3 regions of the Sphingomonas sp. SORGH_AS_0870 genome follow, and region 2 is predicted to be linked to each of the others. Evidence: riboswitches for the same ligand, from Rfam matches in the RefSeq annotation. Region 2 holds a riboswitch; each other region holds the start of a gene.

Region 1 (5,864 bases), 1.9 Mb from region 2:
CAGCTTGGCGGTCTTGCCGATCAGGTCCTTCAGCTGTTGCGGATCCTGAAGACCCGGCACCTGCACCACGATGCGGTTGCTGCCCTGCTGAAGGATCGTCGGCTCCTTGGTGCCCAGCGCGTCGATGCGGCGACGCACGACCTCGGTCGCGGTCTTCATCGCGGTGTCGACCGCCTGGGTCAGGCCCGCCTGGGTCGGCTTCAGCACGAAGCGCGAGGTGTCGACGACCTGGATGTCCCATTCGCGCTGGCCGGTCATGCCCGCCCCGCCGCCGGTGATCGACAGCAGCCGCTCACGCGCCGCATCGACCTGGGTCGGATCGCGCAGCATGAAGCTGAGCTGTCCGCCGCGGACCGAGATGTCGCCGATCTCGATGCGCGGATTGCCTCGCCGCATCTCCGCCGCCACTTGGTCGCGCATCGTCTCCAGCCGCGAATTGGCGAGGTCGGCGGTGTCCGCCTCCAGCAGCAGATAGCTGCCGCCCGCCAGATCGAGGCCCTTGTTCACACGCGGGTGCGGAATCGAACCCCAGGTGTTGGTGACGCTCTCGGGCAGAAAGCTCGGGATCGCCAGCAGGCACAGGGCCGCCAGCAGCGCGACGATGGAAGCGACCTTCCAGCGGGGGAAATCGAGCATCGGGTCAGTCGTTCGCGGGCTTGGCGTTCGGATTGACCACGTCGGTCAACGTCGCTTTGACCACCCGGACGCGGACGTTCGGCGCGATCTCGACCTCGACCAGCTGGTCCTCGACGCGGGTCACCTTGCCGACGATGCCGCCCGCCGTGGTGACCTGATCGCCCTTCTTGACCCCCTCGATCGAGGCTTGCAGCGTCTTCATGCGGCGCTGTTGCGGGCGGATCATCAGGAAATAGAAGACCACGAAGACGAGGAGCAGCGGCGCCAGGCTGAGGAACGAGGCGGCGCCGCTCGATGCGGTGGCCCCGGTGGCGGCAGCCATCGCGGCGACTGGGGCGGTGAAGGGAATGAACATTCGGACCCGTCTATGCTGAATGGGCACGGGCACCCGCCGACCGCGAACGATCGACCAGCCCCCATGTCGGATAGCCTGCCCGCTACCATCGCAGGCGAACAGGCGCAATGGAGCGCCGGATGTGGGGTGCGCACTATCTTCACATCAAGGCTTGCATCCTTCGGAAAACCCGCCTAGAGGCCGCCGCTCGGTCGGGGCGTAGCGCAGCCTGGTAGCGCATCACACTGGGGGTGTGGGGGTCGCAGGTTCGAATCCTGTCGCCCCGACCAATCTTCTACTGACATCAGTGGACGACGATGAAGCGGGCGAAAGCCCGCTTTTTTCGTTTCTGGACCCCTTAATTCCTCCCCATCGCAGATGGGGAGGGGGACCGCCGCGAAGCGGTGGTGGTGGGGCAAGTCCCTCCGGCCCCTCCACCCCTCGCTGACGCGAGCGGTTCCCCTCCCCAAGCGAGCTTGGGGAGAAATGCGTTACCGCACCGTCATGCCCGCCGCCGCGATCTGCGACAGCAGATTCGCCCGCACTGCATCCGATACCGGCGGCAATGGCCGCGCCGCCTTGCCGTGGCGCAGGCGTTCGCGGTCCCTCTCGTCCGGCTCCACCCGCCGCACCCGTACCGCCGCCTTGCCGACCGCGCGCAGGCCGAGCTGTTCGGCGGCGCCGCGCGACAGGTCGATGATCCGCGACGATCCCGCGAACGGCCCGCGATCATTGACCCGCACGATGATCCGCCGTCCCGTATCCAGCGCCGTCACCTCGACATAGCTGGGCAGCGGCAGGGTGGTATGCGCCGCCGTCGCCCAGCCGGGGCGGAAACGCTCGCCATTCGCGGTGCGCTTGCCCGATTCGCTGCCATACCAGCTGGCATAGCCCAGCATGTCATAGGTCGCGTCCTCGGCAGGCACATAGGTGACGCCGCGCACCGTATAGGGCTTGCCGATCCGCACCGGATAATCGCTGACCGGCCGGTAATTCCCGCCCGAACACGCCGCGACCAGGCACGCCGCCGCCGGCGCCCAGCGGCGCCATCTTCTCACATCCACCATGTGATCCGGATTAAGCCGGGCGTCCGGCCCGATAAAGCGGTTTGCGCCTCCACCCGCCGCAGACTATCCCCGTGCCGACCGGCAACGGCTTTCAGCCCGACCGCCGGTCAATCGCGCCGGTGCCCCTCGGGGCTTGAAACGGGAATGGGGTGAAGATCCCCAGCTGTCCCTGCAACTGTAAGCGGTGAGCGAGCGACGCCGGTCCCTGCGACAGGGGACAGCCACTGGAGCCATCCGGGAAGGCCGTGTCGCGTGCGCTTCGACCCGCAAGCCAGGAGACCTGCCGGTGCGAGTCGCTCTTGCCGCGATCCAGGGGATGGTCACCGGCTGGATATATTGTATCATGCGAGCGACGCCCATCGGCCGAGACGAATCGGCCATCCCGCCCGGCGTGCGTCCGTGGGGTGGGATGGCGACCGCGACAGCGGAGTTCGGCCCTTGTCGCAATGACGCCGGGGGTATCACCCATGTCCTACCATCATGCCGGAGCGCCGCGCGCCCGGTTGCCGCTGAAGAAGCGGGTCGCGCTGCTGATGGGCGCGCTGGTCTTCGTCAATATCGCCGTCTGGGGCTGGGCGCTGAGCGTCTTCGCGGGCAACAGCCTGATGCTCGGCACCGCGTTGCTCGCCTATAGCCTGGGGCTGCGCCATGCGGTCGATGCCGACCACATCGCCGCCATCGACAATGTCACCCGCAAGCTGATGCAGGACGGCCAGCGCCCGATCGCGGTCGGGCTGTGGTTCGCGATCGGCCATTCCGCCATCGTCCTGATCGCGGCGACCACGGTCGCGCTGGCCGCCAGCACCCTGTCCGACTTCGAGGCGTTCGGGCAGAGCGGCGGGACCATCGCCACCATCGTCTCGGCGAGTTTCCTGTTCGCCATCGCGATCATGAACCTGATCATCCTGCGCGATGTCTGGACCCGGTTCCGCCGGGTCGCGCGCGGCGAGCCGATGGCGGAGGCGGATGCCGCGATGATGTTTTCGGGGCAGGGGCCGTTGTCGCGCCTCTTCCGTCCGCTGTTCCGGCTGATCCGGCGGAGCTGGCACATGGCGCCGCTCGGCTTCCTGTTCGGGCTGGGTTTCGACACTGCGACCGAGGTCGCCATTCTCGGCCTGTCGGGCGCGCATGCGGCGGACGGCGTGTCGCTGGCGACGATCCTGGTCTTTCCCGTGCTGTTCGCGGTGGGCATGGCGCTGATCGATACCGCCGACGGGCTGGTGATGCTGGGCGCGTATGAATGGGCGTTCGTCCATCCGCTTCGCAAGCTCTATTACAACATGACGATCACCCTGGTCTCGGCGCTGGTCGCGCTGGTGATCGGCGGCATCCAGGCGACCGCGCTGCTCGCCGAGCGGTTCGGCTGGACGGCGGGGCCGTTCCGCTATGCGGGGGCGCTGTCGGAGCATTTCAACGTGCTGGGCTTCGCCATCGTCGGGCTGTTCGTGATCTGCTGGGGCGCGAGTTTCCTCCTCTATCGCTGGCGCGGGTTCGCCGCGATGGAGGCGCGAATTGCCAAGCCCGGCGCGGCGGGATAAATGCCGCACATCGGGGCCGAAACGCCCCGAAGATCGCGCCGGTGCCCCTTGGGGCTTTGAAACGGGAATGGGGTGCAAATCCCCGGCTGTCCCTGCAACTGTAAGCGGCGAGCGAGCGATGCTGGTGCCCCATCGGAGGCACGGCCACTGGAGCGATCCGGGAAGGCGCATCCCCTCGCTTTGACCCGCGAGCCAGGAGACCTGCCGGCGTCATGGTCGCTCTTGCCTGGACCCAGGGGGTGGTCGGGGCACGGTTCTCCGTCGGGGAGCGACGAAGCCATGCGGCCGGGGCCGCATCGGTCGCCGACACGCGGGGCGGACGCATTCGACTGCGCCCGTCCGTCACCGCTCCGGCGATCGGTCCCGTGTCCGCGCTCGCTCGTCCGGCGCGTCGGAGAAATAGCATGCGTGACCTCAGCAAGGTCCCCGTCACCATCGTCACCGGCTTTCTGGGCGCCGGAAAAACCACGCTCATCAGCCACCTGATCCGCAACGCCGGCGGTCGCCGCCTGGCGGTCGTCGTCAACGAATTCGGCACGCTGGGCGTCGATGGCGACATCCTCCAAAGCTGCGCCATCCCCGACTGCCCGGCGGAGAATATCGTCGAGCTGGCCAATGGCTGTATCTGCTGCACCGTCGCCGACGATTTCATCCCGACGGTCGAAAAGCTGCTCGCGATGGAGCCGCGCCCCGATCACATCCTGATCGAGACCTCAGGGCTCGCGCTGCCCAAGCCGCTGCTCAAGGCGTTCGACTGGCCCGCGATCCGCTCGCGCATCACTGTCGACGGCGTGGTGGCACTGGCCGATGCGGAGGCCGTCGCGGCGGGCCGCTTCGCCCCCGATCTCGACGCGGTGGAGGCGCAGCGTGCCGCCGATCCCAGCCTGGACCATGAAACGCCGTTGTCCGAGGTGTTCGAGGATCAGCTGGCGTGCGCCGACCTCGTCCTCTTGACCAAGGCCGATCTGGCGGGGGCGGAGGACGTCGCCAGGGCGCGCGAGATCATCGCCGCCGAGGCCCCGCGCCCGCTGCCCATGGTCGAGGCGGTCGACGGCATCGTCTCTGCCGAGATCGTGCTGGGCCTGGAAGCCGCCGCCGAGGACGACATCGCCGCGCGCCCCTCGCACCATGACGGCGCGGACGATCACGAGCATGACGATTTCGACAGCCTCTCGGTGATGCTGGGCGAGGTGGAGAGCCCCGAGGCGATTGCCGCGCGCATCGTCACGCTCGCCGAGCAGCAGGATATCCTGCGCGTAAAGGGTTATGCGGCGGTCGCGGGCAAGCCGATGCGGCTGCTGGTCCAGGCGGTCGGCCGCCGGGTGCGCACCAGCTACGACCGCCCCTGGGGTGCGGGCGAGCCACGCGGCACCCGGCTGGTCGTCATCGCCGAGCATGACCGGATCGACCGTGCCGCGATCGAGGGCGTGCTGAAGGGCTAAGCGCAGTGCATCTCGTCTTTCGCGAGAGCCATGGGCTGGAGGAACAGGCGGTTCCGCAGGATCTGGGGCAGCGTCCCGGTGACGTGGTGGTGCTGTCCTTTTCCGACAGCGACCTCAGTGCCTTTGCGGCGGGCTGGCGGGCAGGGGGATTCCCCTGGTCGCTGCGGCTCGCCAATCTGGCGGCGCTGGTCCATCCGCTGTCGGTCGACACCTATGTCGAACAGACGCTGGCGCATGCGAAGGCGATCCTGATCCGGTTGATCGGCGGGGCGGCCTATTGGGAATATGGCCTGCGCGAAGTCGAGCGGTTGGCGCGCGAGCGCGGGATTGCGCTGGCGGTGCTGGCAGCGGACGGGCGGGAGGACCGGCGTTTGATGGCGGCGTCCACCGTCGATCAGGCGGTGGTGCGGCGGCTGACGGCGCTGTGCGATGCGGGGGGAGCGGAGGCGGCGGCTGCCGCTCTGGAGGCGCTTGCGGCAGTTGTATCGCCCGTGGCCCTTGCCCCTCCCCAACCCCTCCCCCTGCCGGGAGAGGGGCTAGATGGACCGGCGTTGGCCACAAACACGCCCCTCCCGCAGGCGGGAGGGGGTGGGGGAGGGCCCTATCCACAGGCTAAGTTGCCCGCGGCCTTGCCCCTCCCCAACCCAGTTTCAGGTGAACGATGCCTCGCATCGTTCAGGTCATGCTGGGGGCATGACCGACCTGAAACTCCCTGCCCGGAGAGAGGCTTTATAGTGGCTCCGGTCGGGGGCTGGATGCCAGAAGGCTTGTCCTGCCCAGCCGCAACTTTGCTCAGGGCAACACGCCCCCGCGTCCTGATCACCTTCTACCGTGCCTATCTCGCCGC
Region 2 (5,864 bases):
TGTTGCGTTTCGCGGCCTCGATCTCGAAGATATGGGTCATGCAGGTCGCGAGCACGCCGACCAGATGCTCTTCGACCGTCGGGGCGAGGCCGTTACCCGCGCGGTCCGCCCGGCTGTCGTGCAGGATATGGTAATTGCCCTTGCCGGTCCGGGTGGTGCGCAGGCCGCTGTGCGGTTCGATACGGGCATGGGCGCGCAGCCCGGTCGGCGGCGCGGCGGTGCCGGCGGCGGAGGCCTGCGCCAGTCGCGCGATCGCCTGGCGCTTTTCGACCAGGAAATCGCGCAGTCCGGGCGGCGCACCGGCATCGGGTTGCGCCGCGCTGACGGTCAATCCGACCGGACCGTGGGCGATCGCCTGCGGATCGCGCACGGCGGCCAGCACCGGCGATGCGCGTTCAACATCCTGCCGCAGCGATTCGAGGTCGGCGTCGCTGGCCGACGACGCGATATAGGCGGTGTAGGCAAGGTTGCGGGGATAGGACACCTTGCGCGTGCGGGCGATTTCGGGGGCGTCTGGGTGACTGGTCAGGACGATGTCGATCGCGTCGACGGGCAGCTTGCGCCGTGCTGCCTGGGTCGCGAATTCGTCGGCCAGCGCGCTGGCCAACACCGCCGCGAACGTGTCCCACGATCCCGCGCCCAGATCATAGCCGGCATAGCCGCGGTCGCTATCACTCAAATACTGGAAATCGCCGATCCGCAGGCGTCGTACGCCCGAACGGCTTTCCGCCGTGGCCCGCGTTTCGATGACCTGCTCCACATCGGGGCTTGCCTGCGCCGCACGTCGGCGGGCCAGCACCTGCTCGAGCGACGGGTCGGCGTCCGGTTCGGACGCGAACGTCGGCGACGGGACGGTTGCCAGCATGGCGATACCCGCCAGCACGGCGATCGCACCCCGATGCGAACGTCGTTCGTGTCGTACGGCGCGCGGCCGCAATCGGTTCGGCATGACCCGTTCCCCCTATGATTCTGATCTGGCGCGGCGGCCCTCTCCCCGGACCGATGCATGACCGTCGCGGCCCCGTCTGAGTGCCTCGCGAACCAGGCAAGCTTAGGTCGCCGGCCGGCTTCCCGGAACAAATCATATCTATCAAGTAGGAATAAAAGGGATTGCTGTCACTCGGCCGGTTTCGAGCGGATATGGCTCACCCGTTGTGGGGTAGAGTAAGCCTCTTCATGGAGGGGCTGTTGCACGCTTGCGGTAGAGAGCCGACGCGACTGTGTCCGGCTTCATCGGAGCCGGAGTCATACTTGGCGCGGCGGAATCGATCGGGACACCGGCTGCGGTCAAGTCCGCTGCCACCTATTCGAACAGAAGGACCGGCCAATCGCGCTCGGCATCGGTGATACCGCGCCTAATATTGGTGCGCTCATCACCCCGCTGGCGATCCCGGCGCTCGCGGTCGCATTCGGGTGGCAGGCGGCGTTCCTCGTCGCAGGCGCGCTGGGGTTGGTGTGGGTGGCGGCGTGGTTGACCGTCAAACTGCCGCCGCCGCTCCCCGACGGCGAAGGATCGACGCGGATAGGGGCGTTCGCCACCCTCTGGGCCAAGCGCCTCGGTGCCACGGTGACCGGGACCTTGGGATCGGACACCAAGGCCGCGATCGCAATCTCGCATGGGCTCGATCCGGTGATCTTCGGGCGTGACGCTGACTTCGCGGCCGAAGTGCCCATCATGCAAAGCGCGTCGCCGCCATAGAGGGTGCCGCAATGGTTGGTCTGGTTCGGGAAGATCATGTCGACCATTCGCAACGGCTGCGCCGCATCTCTCGGAACCGTCTCACCAATCGGGGGCAGAGGGTCTTCGCTTCCGACGGCAATGAGCGTGAACCGACCACGGGTACATAGCCGTCGTAGGCCTGATACCGGTGCCTCCGCGATCAGTTCGACCTCGACGTCGAGCGATTTCCGGCCGCCCCCACGACACGGCCCGTCACCTCCACCATGTCTCCGATCTTGGCTGGCGCTGCGAAATCAATTTTTTTCCGACAACGCGGTGACGAAGGCAGCACGGCCGTGACGAGACGCTGCAAGGAAGGCGATTTTGTCCATGTGCTCCAAAGCCACCCCACCGAATAATGTACCGTGGTGATTAGCATCGCCGGGAAAGACCATGTCGATCAGCTGGATGGGGGTGCTGCGGTATTCCTGTGACATCCTGATCCTCAATCATTCGCGAGGGCATCCAGACGCCAGCGGCCAACGGGAGAGGTGTACCTCTTCCCGCAGCAACGCAGCGGCCAGACCGGGCACCCCGCCGGTGGTCGCTATGGCGTCGAAGGCAGGTCTCCTGGCTTGCAGGTCGTCATGAAACCCCGGCCTTCCCGGCACCCAGGCGCCAGTGACACACGAGGGCATTTCTATTCGCCGCTTACAGTTGCGGGGGCAGCATCGGCATCGAACCGATTTCCCGTCTTAGGCTTCGGCCATCCGGCGAAGGAACCTTGACCGTGCCGGGGTCGCAGAAAACGTCCCTTCAGGTCAAGATCAGGGGGCCGACAGCGCATGGCGTGACCGACGTCACACGATCACGACGGCGCCTCGAACGGGATCAAGATATAAAGATATCTTTATATGGTCGTTGACTCCATCGGACTGATGGTGTTCAACGACTATGTCGAGGTTCCCCATCCCAGGCGTGGCGATGGGGCTAAGACGGGAAGCCGGTGGTGTCCTTTGGGGCAGAATCCGGCGCTGCCCCCGCAACTGTAAGCGGCGAGTGGCGGCTCCATTTCGTGTCACTGGGTTCCCGCAAGGAGCCTGGGAAGGCCGGAGCCACCGCGTTGACCCGTGAGCCAGGAGACCTGCCTTCGACGCCATAACGTTCCTCGGACGGGGGTTCCTCCGGTGGATCGCGCTTGATGCGACGGTCCGTGGCTTGCCGCCATCCGGGCCTGTTCACGCCTCGCGCGCTTTCGCCTGACCTCCCGCCCGCAAAACCTGGGTGAGTCATGACGAATAGCGGGTTCACATTCTCGATCAGCCATATCCCGTTCGACGAGGATTATCGTCCCGCCGACAACACGCGCATCACCACCAACTTCGCCAATCTCGCGCGTGGGGACAGCCGCCAGAAGAATCTGCGCAACACGCTGGTGATGATCGACCACCGCTTCAACGCGCTGATGCACTGGGATAACCCCAGGGGCGATCGCTATACGCTGGAGCTGACAATCGTCTCGGCCGCGCTCACGCTCGGGGACGGCGCGGACGACGAAGCGTTTCCGCTGATCGAAATCCTGCACACCACCGTGACCGACCGGATCAGCGGCGAGCGCAGCGATGGCATGATCGGCAACAACTTCTCGTCCTATATTCGCGATTACGACTTCAGCGTCGTCCTGCCCGATCACCTGAAGGCCGGGGGTGGCGGCGCGCCGGAGGGGTTCGGCGATCTGCATGGCAACCTGTTCAAGCATTTCCTTGGATCGAGCGCCTACCGCGACCACTTCCGCAAACCCCCGGTCATCTGCCTCAGCGTATCGAGCAAGGGGGTCTATCGCCGGACCGCCAACGTACACCCGATCCTGGGCGTCGAGTATCGCAACGACAAATTCTCATCCACGGATCAGTATTTTGCGAAGATGGGCATGAAGGTGCGATATTTCATGCCGCCACACAGCGTCGCGCCGTTCGCCTTCTACCACATCGGCGATCTGGTCAGCGACTACACCAACCTCGAACTCGCCAGCACCATCGCGACGATGGAGACGTTCCAGAAGATCTATCGCCCGGAAATCTACAACGCGAACTCGGTCGCGGCGGAGCATTATCAGCCGAGCCTGAGGTATCAGGACTATTCGCTGACCCGCATCGTCTACGATCGCGAGGAACGCAGCCGCCTCGCCGTCGAGCAGGGCAAATTCGCCGAAGAGCATTTCATCAAGCCGCATTGGCCCGCGCTTCAGCGCTGGTCCGCGACCTGCGGACTCTGATCCCTACCCACACGACAGGTATTTGCATCATGACGACATTGTTGCCGACGACGACCGCAGGCAGTCTGCCCAAGCCATTCTGGCTGGCCCAGCCTGAGACCCTGTGGTCGCCGTGGAAGCTGGAGGGCGAGGAACTGGTCGCGGGCAAGCAGGATGCGCTGCGCCTGGCAGTCGACGATCAGCGGCAGGCCGGCATCGACATCCTGGGGGACGGCGAGCAGACCCGCCAACACTTCGTCACGACGTTCATCGAGCATCTGGACGGCGTCGATTTCGAGAAGCGCGAGACGGTGCGCATCCGCAACCGCTATGACGCCAGCGTGCCGACGGTCGTCGGCGCCGTCTCGCGGCCGACGTCGGTGTTCGTCGATGACGCCCGTTTCCTGCGCGCCCAGACCGATCAGCCGATCAAGTGGACGCTGCCCGGGCCGATGACGATGATCGACACCCTGTACGACGCCCATTACCAGAGCCGGCAGAAGCTGGCATGGGAGTTCGCCCGCATCCTCAATGCGGAAGCCCGCGAGCTGGAAGCGGCTGGCGTCGACATCATCCAGTTCGACGAACCCGCCTTCAACGTATTCTTCGACGAAGCGAACGACTGGGGCATCGCCACGCTGGAGCGCGCGGCCGAAGGGCTGAAGGCCGAGACCGCTGTCCACATCTGCTATGGCTATGGCATCAAGGCCAATACCGACTGGAAGAAGACTCTGGGTTCCGAATGGCGCCAGTATGAGGAGACCTTCCCCAACCTCCAGAGGTCGAAGATTGATATCATCTCGCTCGAATGCCAGAACTCGCACGTGCCGATGGACCTGATCGAACTGATCCGGGGCAAGAAGGTGATGGTTGGTGCGATCGACGTCGCGACGGACACGATCGAGACACCGGAACAGGTCGCCGACACGCTGCGCAAAGCGCTGCGCTTCGTCGATGCCGACAAGCTCTTGCCCGCGACCAATTGCGGGATGGCGCCGCTGGCGCGCAACGTCGCACGGGGCAAGCTGAAGGCGCTGGGTGCTGGCGCGGAAATCGTACGTCGAGAGATACTCAGCTGATCACGGCGGTTGGATCGCCAGCGCGGGATGGGTCCCAGGCTGGCGAGAAGCGCCTACCTGTGGCACCTGCAAGATTGCCCATAGCTGCCCTATCGGGCGATCGACATTGGCGGACAATCACCTACCACTTTGTCCCAAAACACCTATCAAACAGGATGTTGGGGCACTGGATAAACTCCCATTTCACCATCCCAACAGGAATGCCTCTGCTATGCTGGCCGCCGCTCCAATGAAAAGCACCGGTAGGCCGGATCACCCTCAAAGCGGCTTCCTGGCGACGCCATTCTCGTCAAAATTGTCGTCGTCGAGCCAGGCCTTGAAACGATCACGTTGTGCAGGCCACTCAGGCGCCAGGAGGGAGAACCATGCGGTATCACGACGACGGCCCTTCACGATCCCGTCGCACCGCCATGTCCCTTCATGGGTGAAACCGAAGCGGCTGGCAGCGCGGATAGACGCTGCGTTCAGGGCGTTGCAGCGCCAGACGACCCGGTGATAGCCGAGCGCGTAGGCATGGTTCATCATCAGGAATATTGCTTCGGTCGCGGCGCGGGTGCGTTGCAGGACGGGTGAGAACCAGATGCTGCCGATCTCGATGGCAGCATCGTCCGGCGCGATATCACAGAAGGAGGCCCAGCCCGCAGCCGTTCCGCTGGCTCGCGGGATCACGGCGAAGAAGGGTTGCCGGCCGATCCCGGACAATCCCGCGACATGCGCGGCGAACGCCTCCTCCGTCGCGAACGGCCCATAGCGCAGATAGGTGAAGGAGCGATCCGCTCCTTGCGCGACACGCCAGAGATCGGCCGCGTGCGCCATCCCGAGCGGTTCGAGCGTAACGGCGCGACCGGCATGGATATCGAACCCCGGCAAT
Region 3 (5,864 bases), 1.9 Mb from region 2:
CCCAGCCCGCCGGGGCGCAACGGCGGCAGGACGCGCGCCCAGACCAGCGGACCGACCCGCGCCGCCGCCGGGATCAGCGCGAGCATCGGCCAGGCGCGGGCGGGCATTGCGTGGAGCAGCACCAGCTTGGCGAGAAGCTGCATGGCGAGCGCCACGACGCCGAAGCTGCCGATCTGCGGCTCGGCCATCACCGCCAGCAGCCGCGACCGGTCGCCATGCGCCGCGCCCAGCCCATCGGCCAGGTCCGCCAGCCCGTCGAGATGCAGCGCCCCCGTCACCCAGACCCAGGCCGCCAGCCCCGCCAGCGCCCCCGCCCAGGGATCGAACCGCGCGCCCAGCCAGGCGGCCGCCGCGACGATCGCCCCGACGACCAGTCCGGCGACCGGATAGAGCCGGATCGCCGCCGCGAAATCCGCCTCGTCCGCTGCGACGCGCGGCATGGGCAGGCGGGTCAGGAAACCGAGCGCGAGGATCAGCGCTTTCATGCCGTGACCAGACCCGTCACCTGCGCCGCGCGGGGGCGGCCGTCCCACACCTCCAGCGTCAACAGGCTGGCATAGGGCAGCGCAAAGGCCCAGACGGTGCGGCGGTCGAACCCGCACAGGATATGCAGCGCCGCGCGCATCGCGCCGCCATGGGTGACGACCAGCGTCGGTTCGGGCGGCAGCTCGGCGATGGCCGCCGCGACGCGCGCGACCAGATCGGACCAGCGCTCCCCGCCCGGCGGAGGGGCGGCATCGGGATCGTCCCAGAACCGGCCGAGCGCGGTCCGGTCGATCGCTTCGGGCGCCAGCCCGTCCCAGTCGCCGAAATCCAGTTCGCGCCAGCGGGGATCGACCGTGGCGGGCCCGATCGCCTCGACACAGGCGCGCGCGCGCGACAGGTGCGAACTGATCCGCCGGGTCACCGCCAGATCGCGTCCGCGCGCGGCGCAGGCGGCGATGCCCTCGACCGTCGCCGGGCTGTCGGTGCGCCCCAGCATTCGCCCCGCCGCCTCGGGCTCGCCATGCCGAAGCAGATGCAGGCGAAACGCGCTCACGCGCTCGCCACGCCCGCCTCGGCAAAGGTCGCCATGCCGTCATGCGCCGCCAGCGCCGCGCGGATGACCTGGACCGCCACCGCCGCGCCGCTCGCTTCGCCCAGCCGCATGTTCAGCGACAGGATCGGCACAAGGTCCAGCCGGTCGAGCAGCCGAATATGGCCAGGCTCCGCCGAGCAATGGCCCGCCAGGCAATGGGCGGTGATCGCGGGATTGACCAGTGCCAGCGGCGCGATCGCGGCGGTGCCGATGAAGCCGTCCAGCACCACCGGTACGCCGCGGGTACGTGCCGTCAGGATCGCGCCCGCCATCGCCGCGATCTCCCGCCCGCCCAGACGGCGCAGCAGCTCGAACGCGCTGGTCAGATGCTCGTGGTGCAGCGCCAGCCCCTCGGCCACCACCGCCGCCTTGCGCGACAGGCCGCGTGCATCCACCCCGGTGCCGGGACCGACCCAGTCGGCGGGATCGCCCCCGAAACTGGCGGCGGCCAGCGCGGCGGCGGGGGTCGTGTTGCCGATCCCCATCTCGCCCAGCACCAGCAGGTCGGCATCGCCGACCGCCGCCGCCCCCGCCGACAGCGCGGCCAGGCATTCCGCCTCGCTCATCGCCGGGCCGGTGGTGAAGTCGACCGTCGGCCGGTCGAGGTCGAGCGGCACGACCGACAGCTCCAGCCCGGCGGCGGCGGCCAGCGCGTTGATCGCGGCGCCCCCGGCGGCGAAATTGGCGACCATCTGCGCAGTCACTTCCGCCGGAAAGGCGCTGACCCCGCGTGCGACCACGCCGTGATTGCCCGCGAAGATCACCGCGCGCCCGCGATCGATCCGGGGCCGCTCGCGCCCCTGCCATCCGGCCAGAAAGATCGCGATGTCCTCCAGCCGCCCGAGCGAGCCCGGCGGCTTGGTCAGCTGTCCCTGCCGCCGCGCGGCGGCGTCGCGCGCGCCGGTATCCGGCGCGGGCAACACGGCCAGGGTCGTCTCGAAGCTGGCGATGGTCGGGAAAGCGGTCATTCGACGATGAATCCCTCGGGCGGCGTGCGGGTCAGGAAATGGCCCTTCACCCCTTGCGGCCATTGCTTGTACGGCACCTGTCCCCAGTCGCTGTCGGCATAGGCGCGCGCATAGTCCAGGATCGCGCGCGCGGCCTCCTCGTCCGGGGCGAATTTGCCCATCACATAGCCGACCTTGCCGGGGCAGCGAAGATGGACCGTGCAGAAGGACTGGCAGGCAAAGAGGCAGGGCATCTCCTCGACCGCCACATCCGCATAGGCCGGGTCGGAGGCTTTCACCGCGCGCAACGCCTCGACCAGCAGCGCGCCGCCGCGCCGCCCTTCGGCGTCCTCGCGCGCGTCGTCGGACAGGCGACAGGTGTTGCAGGCGACCACGGCGGGGCCGTTCGCGGCGGGTTTCAGCATGAACAGGGCTCGGTCATCGGGGCATGTCTCCACAAAGGCGCTGTCGTCGCGCGAGGGGATAGCCCCGTCCGCCCGGTACACCTTGACCGGCCGAAAGACGACCGCGACGGGCAGGTCTCCTGGCTCGCGGGTCGGTGCCGGTCCGCCGCCTTCTCGGGGGCGAACCCCAATGGCGTGATGGCGGATGGCTCGCCGCTTACAGTTGCAGGGGCAGCCGGGGCGTTGCACCCCATTCCCTTTTCATCCCCGAGGGGAACCTGTCGCGGGCGGAGCGATAGGCGCGGGGAGGGCGGGAGGCAACACCGCTAATTCCTCCCCTGCCAGGGGGATCGACATTCGGAATTGCGTCTTCTTCCCCTCTCCCCTGGACAGGGGAGAGGGTTAGCGAAGCTTGCCAGCCTGCTGGCTAGCGCAGCTTGGGTGAGGGGTTGAGCGAGCCGAAAGGCTCGCGCGCTCGCTTCGCGAGCGCCCACCCCTCACCCAGCTCCGACTAAGCCTTTGCTCTCGCAAAGACCAAGTCTGCGCAACCCTCTCCCCTCTGCGAGGGGCGAGGGAAGGAAAGGCATTGCTGAATGTCTAGGGGAGGTGGCAGGCCGTAAGGCCTGACGGAGGGGTGTCGCACTCTGGATAGGGGGACACCCCTCCACCAGCTTCGCTGGTCCCCCTCCCCTTGCAGGGGAGGAATTCACTCCTCCCCGCGCAAGGCCTTCAGGAAAAAGGCATATTGCCGTCGCATCGCATAGGCCACCGGGCCGGTGCTGCGCCCGGCGGTATGCTCGCCGCCGGGGATGACCAGCAGGTCGAAATCCTTGTCCGCCTTGATCAGCGCATCGACCACCTGGGTCGTGCTGGCGGGATCGACATTGGAGTCCTGTTCGCCGACGACCAGCATCAGCTTGCCCTGCAACTGGTGCGCATGGACCACGCCCGACGCGTCCAGATAGCTCTGGTCGACCGGATAGCCGAGCCATTGTTCGTTCCAGTCGATCTTGTCCATCCGGTTGTCGAAACACCCGGCATAGGCGACCCCGGCCTTGTAGAAATCGGGGTGGAACAACAGCGCGTTCAGCGTGCTCTGCCCGCCCGCCGAGCCGCCATAGATGCCGACGCGGGAAAGATCGACGGCGGGGTCCTTCGCCGCCAGCGCCTTCATCCAGGCGATCCGGTCGGGAAAGCCGCTATCGGCCAGGTTCTTCCAGGCGACGTCGTGGAACGCCTTGGAGCGGTTGGCGGTGCCCATGCCGTCGATCATCACCACGATGAAGCCCAGATCGGCGAGCTGCTGCATCCCCATGACCTTGTCGCCGCCCGAAAAGCCGCCGAACGGCCAGAAGGCCTTGGGCACGAAGCTGTCATGCGGCCCGGCATAGATGTTCTCGATCACCGGATAGCGTTTGCCCGGGTCGTAATCGTGCGGGCGGACGACTAGGCCGTAAATATCGGTCCGGCCGTCGCGGCCCTTGGCGGTGAAGCGCTCCGGCGGGCGGAACCCGGCGGCGGTCAGCGCGGTGATGTCGCCTTTCTCCAGCGTCTGGATCAGGCGGCCGTCGCGCGCGTCGTGCAGTTCCATCGTCTCCGGCAGGTCGGTGCGCGAATAGACGTCCACATAGGTCGTCATGTCGGGGGAGAAGCGGACCTCGTGCGTCGCATTCTCCTGGGTCAGCCGGGTCAGGTTACGGCCGTCGAAATCGACCCGGAACCATTGCTTATAATAAGGGTCTTCGCCGGGCACGAAGCCGCTGGCCGAGAACCAGATCTGGCGCTTGTCGTCATCGACCTTGGCGATGTCGCGGACGATCCATTGGCCCTTGGTGATCTGGCGAACGATCCGGCCGGTCGTGCCGTCGATCATATAGAGATGCCGCCAGCCGTCCCGCTCCGACGCCCAGAGAATCTCGCGGCCCATATCCTTCACGTCGTGCGACCAGATGCGGTCGCGAAAGACGAAGGTCTTCGCGGTTTCGGTCACGGCGGCATGCGCCTTGCCGGTGTCGGCATCGACCGCGATGATCTTCGCCTCGCCGAAGCCGCGCTTCAGATCGTCGAAGGCGAAGCTCCTGCCATCGGCCCGCCAGGCCGGGGCCGACAGGGTATAGGCATTTGCGAACAGCGACGGGTCGATCTCGGTCCGCTTGCCGTCGGCGACGCGGAACAGGACGGGTGCCTCCTGGTCCACCGCGTCGCCGGGCTTGGGATAGAGTTGCTGGACGACCTCGGGCTGGACCTTGCCCGGTGGCGCGGCGAGGACGCGGGTGACCATGCGGGGATAGCCGGGGCGGACGCGCTGGAGCGCGACATGCTGGCCGTCCGGGCTCCAGGCGATCGTCTCGGGATCGTAGAAATTGGCGGGGCTGCCGTCCTGGGACCGCCACAATTCCTTGCCGCCCCCCGCCTCGCGCACGACCAGATTGTCGTCGAGGACCAGCGCCTCCAGCCTGCCGTCGGGCGAGAGGCGGGGATGGTTGTCGGCGGGCACGCGCAGGTCGCGCACCACGCCGAAGCCGCGCGGGCGGCCGGGGTTTTCCGGCGGGACGACGGTGCAGGCGGGCCGGGCGAGGACGCAGCGATAGGTGACGCCGTCCTCATAGCCGATGCTGAAGGTGATTGCCGAACGATCGGGCGTATAGGCGAAATGATCGAAGGGCAGGCGGAGCGGTGCGATCGGCTTGCCCATGACCCTGGCCAATGCGGGGGCGAGCGCGGCGGCGTCGAAGGCGGGCGCCTTGGCGCGGCTGGTCGCGTCCACATCGACGAAGGCGAAGCCGCCCGCCACCGTCTTGCGATAATGGAAATGCCGTCCGTCCGCGTCCCACTCGGCGGGGGAGGCGATGTCGCGGGTCAGCCATTGCCATTGCTCGCGAAGGGCCAGCGACTGGGCGATACGGTCGGGCACGCCCTGCGCGGCGACCGGACCGGCGGCGAGCAACAGCGAAAGGGTCAGCAGGGTCTTCAACGGGCCGCTCCGATGGTGAAGCTGTAGGTCAGGGGCTGGAGCGGAATGCGGTACGGCATGTGCGCCCGGCCATCGAGGCTCCAGCCGGTATCGCCGCCGACCCCGACCTGCGCGGCGTCGATCAACAGCGTGCCGTCGCCATGCGGGCGGATGTCCGAGCTGTGCGCCTGGGACGGCGGCTTCATCGCCAGGTCGGCATAGGGGAAGGGCAGGGCGTTGACCGAAAGCGGCTGCGCCCCCGTCACGCGGAGCCCGACCCCGGTGCCGGTGAGTTGCACCCAGCGCACATCGGTCTTGTTGCCGCTCTCCTGCGGCCGGGCATAGTCGTGATACTGGTCGGCCAGCGCCCCGCTCCAGCGGGCGATCATCGCGCCGGTCTTGCGGTCGGCATAGCTTTCCCACGGGCCGCGCCCGAACCAGCTGACCTGGGTGAATTGCTGCCCCGGCGTCGCGAAGGCGAG

Evidence for each region. A riboswitch is a leader RNA that binds a small molecule or an ion and turns the genes downstream of it on or off. The one in region 2 is predicted to bind cobalamin.
Region 1: linked by a shared signal. The riboswitch ahead of QE363_RS16570 (HoxN/HupN/NixA family nickel/cobalt transporter) and the one ahead of QE363_RS08260 (hotdog domain-containing protein) in region 2 are both predicted to bind cobalamin.
Region 3: linked by a shared signal. The riboswitch ahead of QE363_RS16460 (DUF1636 domain-containing protein) and the one ahead of QE363_RS08260 (hotdog domain-containing protein) in region 2 are both predicted to bind cobalamin.

What each region holds. Positions count from the first base shown of each region.
Region 1 covers NZ_JAVIYW010000002.1:3,572,166-3,578,029, reverse strand. Annotated here, with positions in the region: gene secD (protein translocase subunit SecD) at 1-636, opposite strand, end outside; gene yajC (preprotein translocase subunit YajC) at 641-991, opposite strand; tRNA gene QE363_RS16580 (tRNA-Pro) at 1,184-1,260, shown strand; gene QE363_RS16575 (septal ring lytic transglycosylase RlpA family protein) at 1,462-2,028, opposite strand; cobalamin riboswitch at 2,138-2,340, shown strand; gene QE363_RS16570 (HoxN/HupN/NixA family nickel/cobalt transporter) at 2,505-3,575, shown strand; cobalamin riboswitch at 3,598-3,799, shown strand; gene cobW (cobalamin biosynthesis protein CobW) at 3,980-5,017, shown strand; gene cobN (cobaltochelatase subunit CobN) at 5,023-5,864, shown strand, end outside.
Region 2 covers NZ_JAVIYW010000002.1:1,676,902-1,682,765, forward strand. Annotated here, with positions in the region: gene QE363_RS08245 (OsmC family protein) at 1-949, opposite strand, end outside; partial or broken gene QE363_RS08250 (hypothetical protein) at 1,340-1,462, shown strand; gene QE363_RS08255 (hypothetical protein) at 1,472-1,699, shown strand; gene QE363_RS08260 (hotdog domain-containing protein) at 1,975-2,157, opposite strand; cobalamin riboswitch at 2,263-2,462, opposite strand; cobalamin riboswitch at 2,604-2,827, shown strand; gene QE363_RS08265 (putative oxygenase MesX) at 2,952-3,935, shown strand; gene QE363_RS08270 (methionine synthase) at 3,965-4,993, shown strand; gene QE363_RS08275 (GNAT family protein) at 5,252-5,864, opposite strand, start outside.
Region 3 covers NZ_JAVIYW010000002.1:3,549,752-3,555,615, reverse strand. Annotated here, with positions in the region: gene cobS (adenosylcobinamide-GDP ribazoletransferase) at 1-485, opposite strand, end outside; gene QE363_RS16470 (histidine phosphatase family protein) at 482-1,039, opposite strand; gene cobT (nicotinate-nucleotide--dimethylbenzimidazole phosphoribosyltransferase) at 1,036-2,046, opposite strand; gene QE363_RS16460 (DUF1636 domain-containing protein) at 2,043-2,450, opposite strand; cobalamin riboswitch at 2,542-2,726, opposite strand; gene QE363_RS16455 (DPP IV N-terminal domain-containing protein) at 3,136-5,403, opposite strand; gene QE363_RS16450 (glycoside hydrolase family 2 TIM barrel-domain containing protein) at 5,400-5,864, opposite strand, start outside.